DNA from 4 places in the Robertmurraya sp. GLU-23 genome. Region 2 is predicted to be linked to each of the others. Evidence: riboswitches for the same ligand, from Rfam matches in the RefSeq annotation. Region 2 holds a riboswitch; each other region holds the start of a gene.
The links. A riboswitch is a leader RNA that binds a small molecule or an ion and turns the genes downstream of it on or off. The one in region 2 is predicted to bind S-adenosylmethionine.
Positions count from the first base shown of each region.

Region 1: it holds a riboswitch for S-adenosylmethionine, as region 2 does, so the genes downstream of both, ACVBAX_RS22905 (sugar ABC transporter substrate-binding protein) here and mtnK (S-methyl-5-thioribose kinase) in region 2, are expected to answer to the same signal.
Region 3: it holds a riboswitch for S-adenosylmethionine, as region 2 does, so the genes downstream of both, ACVBAX_RS18260 (methionine ABC transporter ATP-binding protein) here and mtnK (S-methyl-5-thioribose kinase) in region 2, are expected to answer to the same signal.
Region 4: it holds a riboswitch for S-adenosylmethionine, as region 2 does, so the genes downstream of both, ACVBAX_RS18465 (methionine ABC transporter ATP-binding protein) here and mtnK (S-methyl-5-thioribose kinase) in region 2, are expected to answer to the same signal.

Region 1 is NZ_JBRKCV010000022.1:58,840-63,095, forward strand. Features, by position in the region: gene ACVBAX_RS22900 (sugar ABC transporter ATP-binding protein) at 1-86, opposite strand, end outside; gene ACVBAX_RS22905 (sugar ABC transporter substrate-binding protein) at 356-1,468, opposite strand; SAM riboswitch class I at 1,591-1,698, opposite strand; gene ACVBAX_RS22910 (cold-shock protein) at 2,092-2,292, opposite strand; gene ACVBAX_RS22915 (DNA alkylation repair protein) at 2,549-3,256, opposite strand; gene ACVBAX_RS22920 (DUF1801 domain-containing protein) at 3,341-3,994, opposite strand; gene ACVBAX_RS22925 (VOC family protein) at 4,024-4,256, opposite strand, start outside.
Region 2 is NZ_JBRKCV010000002.1:43,793-48,048, forward strand. Features, by position in the region: gene ACVBAX_RS04515 (PAS domain-containing sensor histidine kinase) at 1-417, shown strand, start outside; gene ACVBAX_RS04520 (methylated-DNA--[protein]-cysteine S-methyltransferase) at 432-929, shown strand; gene mtnK (S-methyl-5-thioribose kinase) at 955-2,142, opposite strand; SAM riboswitch class I at 2,215-2,374, opposite strand; gene ACVBAX_RS04530 (carbon-nitrogen family hydrolase) at 2,443-3,219, opposite strand; gene ACVBAX_RS04535 (aminotransferase class I/II-fold pyridoxal phosphate-dependent enzyme) at 3,348-4,256, shown strand, end outside.
Region 3 is NZ_JBRKCV010000013.1:53,704-57,959, reverse strand. Features, by position in the region: gene ACVBAX_RS18265 (O-acetylhomoserine aminocarboxypropyltransferase/cysteine synthase family protein) at 11-1,324, shown strand; SAM riboswitch class I at 1,432-1,537, shown strand; gene ACVBAX_RS18260 (methionine ABC transporter ATP-binding protein) at 1,717-2,742, shown strand; gene ACVBAX_RS18255 (methionine ABC transporter permease) at 2,735-3,403, shown strand; gene ACVBAX_RS18250 (MetQ/NlpA family ABC transporter substrate-binding protein) at 3,415-4,256, shown strand, end outside.
Region 4 is NZ_JBRKCV010000013.1:100,021-104,276, forward strand. Features, by position in the region: gene ACVBAX_RS18455 (Ig-like domain-containing protein) at 1-65, opposite strand, end outside; gene ilvD (dihydroxy-acid dehydratase) at 311-1,984, shown strand; SAM riboswitch class I at 2,164-2,270, shown strand; gene ACVBAX_RS18465 (methionine ABC transporter ATP-binding protein) at 2,344-3,357, shown strand; gene ACVBAX_RS18470 (methionine ABC transporter permease) at 3,347-4,012, shown strand; gene ACVBAX_RS18475 (MetQ/NlpA family ABC transporter substrate-binding protein) at 4,110-4,256, shown strand, end outside.

The DNA.
Region 1 (4,256 bases), on a different contig from region 2:
CCGCTTTCAACTGAAAAATCCACCTCATTTAATGCTTTAACACCCGGAAATTCAATTGAGACATTCTTCATCTTTAAAGTGGTCATGATGTCACTGTCCTTTCAAAGAGACACTCTTTTTTTCTTTTTAAAAAGCTGTTTTCTAAAACATTGTTGCTTTTAGCACTACTTTATTGAAATAAAACACTTATTTTCTAAAAAGTCATAAGTCCATTGAACGTTTTAGAAAACAGGGGCTCTATATTTAAAGAGTAAGATTGAATACACGGGTAAAAAGCCGGCATTAGGGCTTTTTACAAAACAACAAACTTTACGAAAACAGCCTTTTAAAAAGAGAGTGTCTATCTACAAGTCCCTTACTTCTTATAATGTTCCTTTAGTGTCTTCATCCAGTCTTCCTCAAATTCTGATGATTGGCCCCATCCTTCAATGATTTCAGTTAGATTGACCATATTAACCGGATCTTTTGATTTTTGAAGGTCTTCTTGAGAGATTAGTGAAGCTTCCAAATCATACGTTTGTGGTGTTTCCTCTCCTGCTAATTTCTTTGCGAGTATTCTCATATTTACTGAACCTATCAACTTAGGATCAACAGCTGCGGTATATCTCCAAGCACTGCCTTCTCTTTGAATTTCCTGCAAATCAGCATTTGAAACATCGATTCCATAGATTTTCACTTCTTCTCTGCCAGCTTCTTTTAACGCACGAGCTGCACCGATAGCAAAAGCATCCCATGTTGCAAAAATCGCATCAAGTTCACCCTTAGGGTATTTATTTAACATTGCGGCAACGGCATTTTGAGTTTGAACACTAGTGTCAGCTGCTGCTACCCCAAAGCGCTCCACTTCTTTTATTCCAGGATTATTTGCTAAAACCTCTTCATAAACCTTATTTCGTCTAACCATAGGTGGGAATCCGTCCACCCATAGGTAAGCAATATTGGCTTCACCTTTTGTTTCTTTTACTAATTGGTCCAATGATAGAGTAGCTAATGCTTCATCATCCTGTGATACTAGAGTGACACCATCAACACTAGTTAAATTTGCATTCGAGTCAAATGCGACTACACTCTTTCCTGCGTCAACAATTTTCTGTATGTCATTCACGGTAGCATCATCGTCCCCGTGAGAAATAATAAATCCATCATAATCTTGAGTTAACGCTTGGTTAATCGCATCATGAAATTTCGCTGTATCTCCATTTGCAGTAAATACATCCACTTGGAATCCTAATGCTTCACCTTCTTGTTTTGCACCAGCTAAGAATTGTGCTGTGTGATCGTCTCCACCAATTTTACGAATAACTTTGATTTTCGGTTGGTCCCCATTTGCAAAGCGGTCAGGTACACCTTCAATCGGTGTGTTCGATCCTGTTGCTTCCTTTGTTTCTCCCCCTGTTGCACAGCCTGTAAGCAAAAGTGTTGCAGCGATCGCTGATACAAATGCACTTCTTAAAAATTTCTTCTTCATGATTCTTTCTCCCCTTTTTGTTTTTTGTCTTCTTACCAACGTTGCTCTTAGGAGAGTTTTTATAAAATATAAAAAACCTCTCCAGAAAAGAGAGGTTTCATCACAAAATAAGGACTACTCCTCTCTTATCTCTCAAAACAATTTCTTGTTTTGCAGGATTTAGCACCAATTCCATTCGGAACGGTTGCTGGGCGTCATCGGGCCAGTCCCTCTGCCACTCTTGATAAGAGAACGTATTTTATTCATTTACTTTAATAAAGTATAAAACTTAATTTAATATTCTATTAACAAAATGTCAATAGTATTTTCTAAATATTATTAATAGGTGTATTTTTCCAAAGATAGCAACAATAGATTCTTCGTATGTATTAAGCCCATCAAAAGGTCCACTTTACTCTAATAAAGATTATCACCGTCTCCGACAAATTGGTGAACTTTAGCGGAATTGAAAGCTATAATTAACACAAACATAATTAGGTGAATTCGTTAGGATGTGATACACTTTATCTACCATTTGATTTACTTGCTTACATTGTGCCCCACTCACTCAGTGAGTGGGGATCCTTGTATATAAAAAGAAAAAAACAGACTCTAAAAAGAGCCTGCTTAGTTTGTTTTTATTATTAAGCTTTACGCACGTTAGCTGCTTGAGCTCCACGTTGACCTTGCTCAACGTCAAAAGTAACTGCTTGACCTTCGTCTAAAGATTTAAAACCTTCGCCTTGGATAGCTGAGAAATGAACGAATACGTCTTCTCCGGCTTCACGCTCGATAAATCCGAAACCTTTTTCTGCGTTAAACCATTTTACTTTACCTTGTTCCATTTTGTTTCCTCCTGCTGTGTGCTTTACACACAATGTGTTACTATCCTTGGACTCAGTGATCATCAAGACGAAAAGTTAATCTTATACTATCCTTTACACCGAACAAAAATAATTCTTCTAAAGTTTAACATTTTTTATAAGTATTTGCAAGAACATATCCTCAGTATCCTGCAGGTTACGAGAAAAGCAAACTAAAAAACCTACATACGTCTAAATAAGAATATCTATAAAAGGCATTTATACATCAAAACGATTTTTAACATCTCACATACTTGCGTTTGAAACCAAGCTTCCCTCTATCCATTTCTTTTTGAATACTTTCGTATGCGTTTAGTAAACTGCTTTTTTTATTGTCCCGTTTAACTTCTACGATTCCTATTTCCTTTGAGGTCTCAACCGCCTTTTCATGTTGCGGCAAATAGGAAATCCCTACGGTGTATACAAAATTATTCATAGCTGATTTAGTTCGTTCTGGCGAATTATGAATCGTATTTTTTATCATATCAAGCATATTGGAAATCTTACTTTCGGAAAATTCCTTGTCTTTGCGATTTCCTAAAAGCCAGCAGTAGCAACTCCACCCAGCTGACATTCTCAACTCGTCACCACTTGCAATCCATTTATCCGCCACTTCTTGTGCAATATCTGACTCTGATAAAGTGACTGCCACCACGTAATCAGACAGCATATAAAAATACGCTCCGTCCATCCAACGATCAAAATCAGATTCAGTCATAGCTTTCGGGTCTGCAATAATGCCTGCAAAGTACATTGCATCGTAGTTACCTGTGGCATATAGCTCATCAGCTAGTTCTTGATTTATTTTTATTTTCTTTGCAATTGGTTTCATAGCACCTGTAGCCACGCCAAACAAGGGCTCGTGTGCACCATTGGAAATATACATTTTTTTCGTTCGTTCCTTACCGAGAGCTTCAAGTTCCTGCATCACTGTTTGAAAATCCATAGCTATGTACGTCCTTCCTTTATTTTCATCCATTTCATTATAACCATTACCTGCAGCTAAAAATAAACATTAATTAATATGATCTTATCGAATGTTCTTGTGTGAGCCGTCACAGGAGGGCATTTTTTGAGATAGTCCACAAGTGCAATCCTTTAAGCCCTTTCCACTGAAAATTTTCTCCATACAATTTTCAATCCTTAACACTCGAGTTTTTGATTGTTTGGGTTGAGAAAAATAAAGAATGTATGCTCTCTGTCGTCCCGGTGTCAATGCCTCAAATGCAGTTTTCAAGTCTGGTGTTTCTTCGAATTTATTTTGAAGTTCTTCAGGAATGATGAATTCTGTATGCTTTTTTAAATCCACTTCCAAACCCGCTTTTTCAACTTCAATAGCTGCATGGATATACGCTTTCAAAATGGGTTCTAGTTCCACTATTTCTTGAAGACTGGTGAACCGAATCTGGCGCGCTGCCTGTACATTCTCGGTTTGTTGGACAAGAATTCCATGGGGATCTTTTAATAAGGAACCTTTGTGAAACAGAAGCGCACAATATTCTTTAAATCCATGAATTAATACGACATTTTTGTTATTAAACGTGTAACAAGGATGCATCCATTTAAATTCTTCGGTCAGATCACAGTCAAGAACAATATGTCTCAACCTCTCAGATTCTTCCTTCCATTTTTTAGTTTTACTTAAATAATCATCAACCTTAGGATTCAGTTTACCCATTGCCATGTTGTTCTCTCCCTATATAAAAATTAGTTTCACGATGGAAGATTTAGTTGCCATGATACCCCAAAGCGATCATTTAGCCAACCAAACCTTTGACTAAAACCATAATCACCAATTGGCATAAGTGCTTGTCCACCCTCGATCAGTTTGTGATAAACGTTGTTTATTTCTTCTTCAGTATCACATGTAACAAAAATTGAGAAGGATGGAGTAAATGTAAACTGATGCTTTAAATTACTATCTATACACATAAATTCTTGCCCTT
Region 2 (4,256 bases):
TCAGAAACGGTCAATCTATTAAGTGCACAAGCTGTTTTGTACAATGTTCAGTTCCTTCTTCATTACGATGATGATTTACCAACATTAATCTGTGAACCTAATCAGCTGAAAAAGGTCTTTATTAACATGATTAAAAATGGCATAGAAGTTATGCCGAGCGGCGGATATATTACGATTTCAATGAATCAAACAACTGATGATCGGATACATATTTCCATAAAGGATGAAGGCTATGGAATACCGGAGGAAAAACTGAAAAAGCTTGGTCAGCCGTTCTATACGACCAAAGAGAGGGGAACAGGCCTAGGTCTTATGGTTTCTTATCGGATTATAGAAGAGCACGAGGGGACGATTAAAGTTGAAAGTGAAGTTGGAAAAGGGACGGTATTTCATGTATATTTACCAGTCGGAAAATAAAGGTGGAATCATTTATGAGTAGATTGTATGGAACGGTTGAATCGGAGTTAGGCACCATTTATATAGTAATAGAAAATGAACTAGTATCGGCCGTTCATATTGGAGAAGAGGATTTTCTGAAGCACGAAAATGGTCATCAGTTGATCCTTTCACTTGAAAATGAACTGGTACAAGAAGCGGTGCAGCAAATGGAGGACTACTTTTCAAAGAGAAGAAAGGGCTTTGATTTACCACTTCAGATGGAAGGAACTGAGTTTCAATGCTCTGTTTGGAAGGTCCTACACTCGATTCCATTTGGAACAACATACAGCTATCAGGAAGTAGCAGAAAAGATAGGGAATAGTAAAGCCGTTCGTGCGATCGGACAGGCGAATAAAGCGAACCGTCTACCTATTATTATTCCATGTCATAGAGTTATTGGGAAAAATAAAAAGCTAACTGGCTATGCAGGAACACGTACAGATATAAAGGAGAAGCTCCTTACACTAGAAGGAGCTGGCTTTAAACAATAGTAAGAATACGAGTAGAGAATTCCTTCTACTCGTATTTTTTTGTGTGTAAAAATGTAACTAACTCTTCAATGGATGTGAATTCATTACGCTTAAGAATTAATGTTCTACCTAACGCTAAAGATTTTTCTTTCGCTGCAATTCGTTCCTTTTCATCCGAAAGACCATCCAAGTCCGCAACATGGGCAAGACCGATTGTTCTTCTTATAAGTTCACACCCAGCAAATCCAACCGCATCCTGAAAGTATTTTTGTAGAGTAGAAGAAAGGAAACCGTCAATACGGGCAAATGGTTCTAAATTGTCTTGTTCCCATAGGACTGAAAATTGATTTTCATACACATTCCAGAACGTTCTTACATGTGAGTATACCGCATGTGATTTTTCTTCGAAGGCAATAGCTTGGAACAATAAATTTGCAATTACTTGACCAATATCAAAACCTACAGGACCAAAGTATGCAAATTCTGGGTCAATTACTTTTGTTTCTTCCTTCGACACAAATAAGCTGCCTGTATGAAGATCACCATGTAAAAGTGCTTCAGCTTCGGTTAAAAAGCTTTTTCTCAGTAACGCTACTTGAAGTTTTAAATCTGTATCCTTCCATAGTTTTTCAACTGTTGAAGTAAGCTGTGGTTCAAAATCATTTGTCTCTGCATCAAAGTAAGGATCTGAGAAAATGAGGTCCTCAGTAATTTTACATAATTCTGGGTTAATAAATTTTCTAACAAGCTCTTTCTTTTGACCCTTATCCAAACCAAACTCCGATGTGAAAAAAGTTGTATTGGCTAAGTATGTTCCAAGATGACTTGCAAGCAGGGGATACTCGTTTCCATCAATTAACCCTTTTCTAGCGATAGTTAAATGAGATAAATCTTCCATAATCGTTATTGCTAACACTTCGTTCGTATAATACACTTCAGGAACAAATTCAGGAGCGTGCTTTTTAAATAGTTTTAATGCTTCTGCTTCTATCGTTGCTCGTTTTAAAGTGAGGGGCCATGATTCTCCTACTACTTTTGCATATGGAAGAGCTTGTTTTATAATGATGCCTTTTTGATCTTGATCTTTAATATGAAAAACTAAATTTAAATTTCCATCTCCTATTTCTGTACACGATAGAGTACTATTTTCGGAGAATAAATTTCTCTCTTTTGCTAGTGAGATGGCTGTTTCTTCTGTTAATGGTTGATAAGTTTCTTGTACTACTGTTGACATAATGATTATCCTCCTATTGCATAAAAAAACCTCTTTCTGCTAGAAAGAGGTTTGAGGCTGTAGTCAACAAACCTCTTATCTACCAGAAAGGAAATTTCTTTCTGTTGGAATTAGCACCGTGCCTTACGGATATTATCCGGCGCTAAACTGATAGCGCCCCATTTCACAATGGAATTACGGTCGGTTGCTGGGCTTCATCGGGCCAAATCCCTCTGCCTACTCTTGATAAGAGATGTAATTTTCAGTTAATATTTACTGATGAGAATCATATCAGCATAGTGTTAAAGTTGTCAATAGTTTTTAATATAAGTCTGTCCGGCGGTCTGAAAATATCGGAATCATGTTACGGACTTTCTTCACTTCTGCTAAATCAATTAGTCCAGTAACAATGGATTCATATTCGTCTCCCTCTGCAATTACTTCCCCCCAAGGATTAATAATCAAAGAATGACCAGCAAACACATTGTCTGGATCTGAGCCAGAACGATTACATGCTATGACAAAACATTGATTTTCAATCGCTCTAGCAATTAATAAAGATCTCCAATGGTTCAAACGAGGGAGAGGCCACTCAGCAACCACCACGATGGTCTCCGCTCCTTCTGTCGTATGAGCCCGAATCCATTCAGGAAAGCGAATATCATAGCATATCAATCCTGCAAATATGTGATTGTCGAGCGCAAATATGCCTTTTGTACTTCCAGATTGAAGATGTTCATGCTCGTTCATTAGTTTAAAAAGATGCGCTTTGCTGTATGTGGAAACAAGTTCACCTTCGTTATTTATGACAAGCAATTTGTTATACACACCGTTGTTTTCTTGAGAAGCAACAGAGCCACCAACAATATGCACACGATGTTGTTTAGCTAATTTTTGCAAAAATTCAATGCTCTTTTTTGCTTCCACATCTGCAAGAACATCGAGTCGGGTTAAGTCATAGCCTGTCGTCCACAGTTCTGGAAGGATGACTAAGTCAGGTTTTTCAGCCATGGCTGACTCTATTAATCTTTCCGCTTTTTGAAAGTTTTCTTCTACATTTCCAAAGCTTATGTCCATCTGAATACAAGAAACTCTCATAAGAAACCACCTTTTCTAAAAAAAATTAGTAAAAATACTTTACAAGTTGTCATTTACGATATACATTTGTGACTAGTTTTTCAATATAAACATTGCCAATTGCCCGAAAATATAAAGTAGGTGGAAAAATGATGATATATCCTCAATCAAAATTATTAAAAAGCTTACCTAAACAATTCTTCGCTTCACTTGTAGCAAAAGTAAATAAGCAGATCAGAGATGGTCATGATGTGATAAACCTGGGTCAGGGAAACCCTGATCAACCGACAGCTTCACATATCGTAAAAGCCCTGCAAGTGGCTGCAGAGAATCCGAATAATCACAAATACTCTCCCTTCCAAGGCTTCGCGTCATTAAAAGAGGCGGCTGCGACATTTTATAAAAGAGAATATAACGTAGATATCAATCCAGAAAAAGAAGTTGCCATCCTTTTTGGAGGAAAAGCTGGGCTTGTTGAAATCCCACAATGCCTATTAAATCCAGGTGAACATGTTCTCGTCCCTGATCCGGGTTATCCTGACTATTGGTCGGGGGTAGCTCTAGCACAAGCAGAAATGATAACCATGCCATTGAAAGAAGAAAATCATTTTCTTCCTGATTATACGGCTCTATCAGATAGCGAGCTAGAAAAGGCAAAGCTCATGTTCTTAAATTATCCGAATAACCCGACAGGCGCAATAGCAAATGCTAATTTTTTCGAGGATACAGTCGCGCTTGCCAAAGAGCACGAGATTTGTGTTGTTCATGATTTTGCATATGGAGCGATAGGCTTTAATGGTCATAAACCGATTAGTTTCCTACAAACAGAGGGTGCAAAAGACGTCGGGATTGAAATTTATACGTTATCTAAGACGTATAATATGGCTGGTTGGAGAGTAGGCTTTGCGGTTGGAAATGAAAGTGTCATTTCAGCTCTTAATTTGTTGCAAGACCATTTATATGTAAGTCTTTTTGGAGCTGTCCAAGAAGCGGCAGTTGCAGCATTAACTGAGTCTCAAAGTTGTGTACGAGAGTTAAATGTATTGTACGAATCTAGA
Region 3 (4,256 bases), on a different contig from region 2:
AGGGACTGGTATGACAGAACAGAAGAAGTATCGGTTAGAAACACTTGGTGTCCATGGTGGATTAAGTCCAGATCCTACTACAGGAGCAAGAGCAGTACCGATCTATCAAAACAATGCTTATCAATTTAAAAGCACTGAACATGCTGCTAATCTCTTTGCACTTGCTGAACCGGGATATATTTATACACGCATTCATAATCCAACTACTACAGTGTTCGAAGAAAGAGTGGCCCTCCTTGAAGGTGGAGTAGGAGCACTCGCTGTATCGAGCGGAATGGCAGCGATTACACTGGCGATCCTAAATTTGGCTGAAGCAGGGGATGAAATCGTTGCAGCTTCGAATCTATATGGAGGTACATATAATCTATTTGCTATAACATTACCTAAATATGGTATCAATGTGAAGTTTGTCGATTCAACCAATCCAGAGAATTTTAAGCAAGCTATTACAGAGAAAACAAAGGCGATCTTTGCAGAGACCATTGGAAACCCAAGCTTGCGAATTCTGGATATCGAAAATGTCGCAAAGATCGCACATGATGCAGGTATTCCTCTTGTTATCGATAATACCTTTGCGACTCCTTATTTATGTCGTCCAATTGAGCATGGTGCAGATATTGTTATTCATTCGGCAACAAAATGGCTTTTAGGGAATGGTACAACTCTTGGGGGTATTATCGTGGATGGCGGAAAGTTTGATTGGAATTCGGCGAAGTTTCCTGGATTCACAACCCCTGATGCCAGCTATCATGATATTGTATATAGTGAAGCAATTGGTGCTGCAGCTTATATTGTAAAAGCAAGAGTTCAATTGCTACGTGATCTAGGTCCAGCATTAAGCCCTCAAAATGCCTTTCAATTCACTCTAGGTTTAGAAACTTTGCATGTGAGAATGAAGGAGCATGTGGCAAATACGAAGAAGATCGTAGAGTATCTAGAAGCACATCCAGCGGTTAATTGGGTGATGTATCCAGGAAATGAGAAGCATCCAGACTACGAGCTTGCGAAGAAATACTTACCTAAAGGAGCAGGTTCTGTCGTTGTCTTTGGAATCGACGGAGGGCGAGAGGCTGGAGCAACGTTTATAAATAGTCTCAAACTTTGGGCACATGTTGCCAATGTTGGTGATGCAAAAAGCTTAGTCATTCATCCTGCAAGCACAACTCATCAACAGCTTGACACAGAGGGGTTAAAAGCAGCAGGCGTTCCAGAGGATTTAATTCGTCTCTCGATTGGGATTGAAAATGTGGAGGATTTAGTTGAAGATTTAGAGCAAGCGATTACATTAGCGACAGGAAAAACCTCGCTTACTAGCCATGTGTAATCCATAAGATTTTTGTCGAAATTTATCGTTGACACTCCCGTTTTTCCATGATAAGATAGCACTCGTGATTAAGACTACAACTAAAAAAGTTCATATAGATTGATAAGCTCTTATCAAGAGAGGTGGAGGGATGTGCCCTATGAAGCCCGGCAACCGTCAAATTATTGAAATGGTGCCAATTCACACAAAGCGTATTGCTTTGATAGATGAGAGAAAGGTGATACTTTCTGCCTTTCTGCTCATGCAGAAAGGTTTTTTTTATGTTCATTTAGAGTGCTCTCATTCGAATAGGAATGAACCGGATGATAGAACCTAAGTTGTATTGTACCTTTCTGTAGCATGACAGCATGTAGTTTTATCAGAATAATCGGAAATGGAAGGGGGAGAAACCTTTGATCTCGATAAAAGACGTAAAAAAGATTTATTCTTCAAGACAAGGAAAAGTAACGGCTGTTGATAATGTAAACTTAGAAATTACTGAAGGAGAAATCTTCGGTGTAATTGGTTATAGTGGCGCAGGGAAAAGTACGCTTATTCGTATGCTGAATGGGTTAGAAATTCCTACTGAGGGATCCGTTATTGTGGCAAATAATGAAGTATCGAAAATTAAAGGTAGTAGCCTTCGTAAAGCTAGACAGGAAATAAGCATGATATTCCAACATTTTAACCTTTTATGGTCTCGAACAGTAAGAGAAAATATTGCATTTCCACTTGAAATTGCAGGAGTTCCTAAAGGGCAAAGAATGAAAAGAGTAGACGAGCTTATTCGTTTGGTTGGATTAGAAGGAAGAGAAGACGCTTACCCTTCTCAATTGAGTGGTGGGCAAAAACAAAGAGTAGGAATTGCGAGAGCACTTGCTAACAATCCCAAAGTTCTCCTTTGTGATGAGGCAACATCTGCTCTTGATCCACAAACAACAGATTCGATTCTAGAGCTATTAGTTGATATTAATAAGCGTTTAGGTTTAACCATCGTCCTTATCACTCATGAAATGCACGTCATTAGAAAGATTTGTCATCGTGTAGCTGTTATGGAAGGTGGAAAGGTTGTTGAACTCGGCCCAGTACTTGACGTATTTAAGCATCCTAAGGAAGAAATTACGAAACGATTTGTTCAGCAAGTAACAGAACCTGAAGAAACGAAGGAAACAATTGAACACTTATTAGAACTGTATCCGCATGGTACAGTCGTTCAACTAGGTTTTGTTGGAGAAGCAGCAGAGCAACCGCTGATTACGAACCTTATTCGCCATTACCAGGTAACTGTAAATATCCTGCAAGGGAAAATATCACAAACACAAAATGGTTCTTATGGAACGCTTTTTATCCACTTAGATGGGGAAAGGGAAGAGCTTTCAAAGGCCATTGCATATATCGAATCACAACAGGTTGGAGTGGAGGTGATTTCGAATGCTTGAGACACTTTTACCAAACGTGAACTGGGAAAAAATGATTGAAGCAACGAATGAAACCCTGTATATGACAGCTATATCAGTTGTTATTACATTTGTTCTTGGTTTAATTTTAGGACTTTTATTATTTTTAACAGCTAAGGGTAATATTTGGGAAAATACATTAGTGAATAAAGTGATCAGTTCTGTCGTGAACGTCTTCCGCTCGATTCCCTTTATTATATTAATTGTTCTTTTGATTCCTTTTACAAAGCTTATACTAGATACGATGATTGGTGAGAATGCAGCTTTACCGGCTTTAATTATTGGTGCCGCTCCGTTTTACGCGAGAATGGTGGAAATCGGATTGCGTGAGATTGATAAAGGAGTTATTGAGGCAGCTAAATCAATGGGTGCTAAAACTAGCACGATTATCTTTAAGGTGCTTATTCCTGAATCATTGCCAGCTTTAGTATCTGGTATTACGGTTACGGCTATTGCTTTGGTGAGTTATACAGCAATGGCTGGTGTGATTGGTGCGGGTGGTTTAGGAAACCTAGCATATCTCGAAGGGTTCCAGAGAAGTCGTAGTGACGTAACCCTTGTGGCTACTGTTATCATTTTAATAATTGTGTTTATTATCCAATTTATTGGAGATTCTATAACATCAAAACTAGATAAAAGATAGGAGAGACAAAAATGAAGAAATTTTTAAGCTTATTTTTATCATTAGCAGTTGCTTTAGTTCTAGCAGCTTGCGGTACAGCAAATGATGATGAGTCAAACGGTGGTGAAGGTGAAGAAGCAGCAGAAACAACTGAATTAGTAGTGGGAGCTTCTAACGTACCTCATGCTGAAATTCTAGAAGAAGCAAAATCGCTTTTAGAGGAAAAAGGAATCGAATTAAAGATTGAAACGTTCCAAGATTACATCCTACCTAACCAAGCGTTAGAATCTGGTGATCTTGATGCAAACTATTTCCAACACATTCCTTACCTTGAGTCTCAAATGGCTGAGCATGGCTATGATTTTGCTAATGCTGGTGGAATTCATATCGAACCAATGGGTGTGTACTCTAAAAAGTACGAGAGCTTAGATGACCTTCCTGAAGGAGCACATATCATCATGAGCAGCTCAGTAGCAGACCACGGTCGTATTTTAACCATGCTTGAAAAAGAGGGATTAATTACTCTTAAAGAAGGCGTAAACAATGTAGAAGCAACGGTTGAAGATATCGCAGAAAACCCTAAAAACCTTCACTTTGACACAGAGTATGAAGCATCATTATTACCACAAATTTATAACAATGATGAAGGTGATGCAGTACTTATCAACTCAAACTATGCAATCGATGCAGGTCTGAACCCAATTGAAGATTCAATCGCAATCGAAGACAAAGAGTCTCCATACGTAAACGTAATCGCAGTACGTAAAGACGACGAAAACTCTGAAGCAATTAAAGCTTTAGTAGAAGTGTTACACTCAAAAGAAATTCAAGATTTCATTCTTGAAAAGTATAAAGGTGCTGTAGTACCTGTATC
Region 4 (4,256 bases), on a different contig from region 2:
GGAGTCACTAGTAATGCTATTACAACCAAAATATTGCTGCATTTCATTAACCATTTCTTCCTCATACTCTGCCTCTTTTCGACATTCTTCAACATACAATATCCCAATAGTATCATAGGTATTTTGTACTATCAATACGGTAGGAAGTGTGGAAAAGCTATTATTTATTCATAAATTTCCCCTTCGCTCAAAATCTACCAAATCAATGTTCTGTCATCTTTCTTTACAAGTCTCATTCTATTTGTTAAAATTTTTAAATAATTTAAAACATTAACACCATCGTGTTTTGATAGATTGGGAGGGAATTAGATTGGCAGAATTAAGAAGTAATATGATAAAAAAGGGATTTGATCGTGCACCACACCGAAGCCTATTGCGTGCGGCTGGGGTAAAAGAAGAGGATTTTGGTAAACCATTTATCGCGGTAGTTAATTCCTACATCGATATCGTACCAGGACATGTGCACTTACAAGAGTTTGGAAAAATTGTCAAAGATGCTATCCGTGAAGCAGGTGGAGTTCCATTTGAAATGAACACAATCGGTGTCGATGATGGAATTGCAATGGGTCATATCGGCATGCGCTACTCGCTTCCAAGCCGTGAAATTATTGCTGATTCAGTTGAAACGGTTGTCGCTGCTCACTGGTTCGATGGAATGGTTTGTATCCCAAACTGTGACAAGATTACTCCAGGTATGTTAATGGCGTCACTTCGTTTAAATATCCCTACTGTTTTCGTAAGTGGTGGACCGATGAAGGCTGGAGTGACTAGTGAAGGCAAAAAGATCTCACTTTCTTCTGTATTTGAAGGTGTAGGTGCATACCAAGCTGGAAAACTTGATGACAAGGGACTTTTAGAATTAGAACAGTTTGGTTGCCCGACATGTGGCTCTTGTTCAGGTATGTTTACAGCAAACTCGATGAACTGTTTAGCAGAAGCTCTTGGATTGGCTCTTCCTGGTAATGGAACAATTTTAGCTGTAGCGCCTGAGCGTAGAGATTTCGTTAGGAAATCAGCAACTCAGTTAATGGAACTGATTGAAAAGGATATTAAGCCTCGTGATATCGTTACAGAAAAAGCAATCGATAACGCGTTTGCCCTTGATATGGCATTAGGTGGATCATCTAATACAGTTCTTCACACATTAGCATTAGCTCATGAAGCAGAAATCGATTATCCAATCGGAAGAATCAATGAAGTAGCGGCTCGTGTTCCTCATTTGTCTAAGCTTGCTCCTGCTTCTGATGTATTTATTGAAGATTTGCATGAAGCGGGTGGTGTGTCTGCGGTTCTAAACGAATTATCTAAGAAAGAAGGAGCTCTTCACTTAGATACATTAACGGTGACAGGGAAAACACTCGGTGAAAATATCGCTGGCTGTGATGTAAAGAACTTCGATGTCATTCATTCCATTGATAACCCACATAGCGAAAAGGGTGGCCTAGCTGTATTGTTTGGTAACCTTGCTCCAGATGGTGCCATCATTAAAACAGGTGGAATTACAGGTGGAAACCGCCATGAAGGACCGGCTGTTGTATTTGATTCACAAGACGAAGCCCTTCACGGCATTGCAAACGGAAAAGTAAAAGAAGGCGACGTAGTTGTTATCCGTTACGAAGGTCCAAAAGGTGGACCTGGTATGCCTGAAATGCTAGCTCCAACTTCTCAAATCATGGGAATGGGACTTGGTGCGAAGGTTGCTCTTGTAACAGATGGCCGCTTCTCTGGAGCTTCACGCGGATTGTCTATCGGTCACGCTTCACCAGAAGCAGCTGAAGGTGGACCATTAGCGTTTATCCAAAATGGAGATCAAATTGTCATCGATGTTGACGCTCGTTCCATGGACGTTGTTCTTTCTGACGAACAATGGGCCGAGCGTAAAGCTAACTGGAAAGGCTTTGAACCAAAGGTGAAAAAGGGTTATCTTGCTCGTTATTCAAAGCTTGTAACATCTGCTAGCACCGGTGGAGTTATGAAAATCTAATCATTTCTCGACACTCATTCACGATTTGTGGATGGGTGTTTTTTTATTTTTATAAATTTTTTTCCTGCCTACAGCCTCAGTTATGTAAGCGTTGCCTACACTTCCCTCTATCAAAAACAGCTGTTGACACTTCTCCCCTATTAGATTTATGATTCATGTAACAAATTAATAAGACCTTTTACTTATCAAGAGTGACTGAGGGATTAGGCCCTATGACGTCCGGCAACCTCCATTTCATGGAACGGTGCCACTTCCTACAGAATGATTCCATTCTGAAAGATAAGTCGTATATATAACGATGCCTCTTTCTGACTGGAAAGAGGTTTTTTTGTATTTTTATAGCTTAAGGGGTGACATGAATGATCGAAGTAAAAGACTTGGTGAAAGTCTATCAAACAAAAAAAGGTGAAGTAATAGGTGTGGACCATGTGTCACTAACCGTGAACAAAGGCGAAATTTTTGGAATTGTAGGGTATAGCGGCGCTGGAAAAAGTTCGTTACTACGCTGTTTGAATTTATTGGAGGCTCCTACCTCAGGAGAAGTTAAGATCGACGGGGTTTCTCTTACGTCACTGCGAAAAAAGGAGCTACGAAGTGCTCGCCAGAAAATCGGGATGATTTTCCAACACTTCTATCTCGTAAGCTCAAAGACGGTTTTTGAAAACGTAGCTTTTGCTCTAAAAGCGGCTTATAAATCGAAAGCAGAGATTGATGCAAGAGTAACTGAGCTACTTGATATGGTTGGCTTGTCAGATAAGCGTGATGTGTATCCGTCTCAGTTGAGCGGTGGACAAAAGCAACGAGTAGGAATTGCGAGAGCGTTAGCGAATAACCCTTCCGTTCTCCTTTGTGATGAAGCTACCTCTGCCCTAGACCCGAGCACGACGAAATCGATTTTATCTTTGTTAAAAAAGATTAACCAAGAGTTAGGGTTAACAATTGTACTGATTACACACGAGATGGAAGTCGTAAAAGAGATTTGTGACCGAATGGCAGTTATGCAGGACGGGCGAATTGTTGAGGAAGGGCCAGTGTATGACTTGTTCGCAAATCCAATAAACGAACTTACCAAGGAATTCATTAATACCATTCTACAATTTGATTTACCAGAACACTTGCTATCTTCAAGCAAAGGAAAAATTGTAAAGATTCATTTCCGCGGGGCGATTGCTGAAGAATCAGTGATTTCAGATGCACTACAGAAGTACCAAGTGAAGGGCAATATTTTACACGGCAAAATCGAGTACATAAAAGACACTCCACTTGGAATCTTCATTATGGAACTTACAGGTGACACCGCTGAAGTAGAACATGCGATTCAATATATCACATCTCGCACAGAAAGCTTGGAGGTGATCCGAGATGCCGCTTGATAGCTTAATAGAGTTGCTACCCGATTTAAACAAAGCCTTTTTTGAAACGATTTATATGGTGGGAATATCGATTGTGGTAGCTATGATTGTCGGATTGCCCGTGGGAGTCCTATTGTTTGTTACCGACCGCGGATTATTTTTAGAGAATTCCCTATTTAATCAGATTGTTGGATTTTTAGTGAACATGATTCGTTCGGTCCCGTTTATTATCTTGCTCATTGCCCTTTTACCATTGGCTGACTTGATCGCTGGATCAACAATTGGGCCAACTGCCGCTTCTGTTTCACTCTCAGTAGCTGCGATTCCTTTCTTTGCAAGATTGGTAGAACAGTCACTGCGTGAGATAGATAAAGGAGTGATTGAGGCAGCGGTCGCGGTCGGAGCTTCCCCGTGGATGATCATCAAGGAGGTTCTTCTTCCAGAGGCCAAACCAGGGATCATCCAAGGCGTGACCATTACGATTATTAGTTTAGTCGCTTACTCCGCGATGGCTGGAATTGTTGGCGGTGGTGGTGTTGGGGACCTTGCCATCCGGTTCGGGTACTACCGATACGACAACACCGTCATGATCACCACCGTTATCATCCTAATTTGTTTAGTCCAGCTCATCCAATTTTTCGGTGACCGACTAGCAAAAGCAGTAAACAAAAAATAAATCACATGTGACCACTGTCCATCCCAGAAGGACAAAAACGCACCAACTGTCCACGAAGGGTGACAGACACCATAAAACTATTGGAGGAATATTTACGATGAGAAAGTTATTTTTGAGTTTTGTCATTTTGATTGCTATTGCGGCTCTTGCAGCTTGCGGTGGAAGTTCTGAGGAAGCTTCTTCTTCTGAGGAAAGTGCAACTACGAAAAAAGAAGTGAAAATTGGAGCAACCTCTGGTCCATAT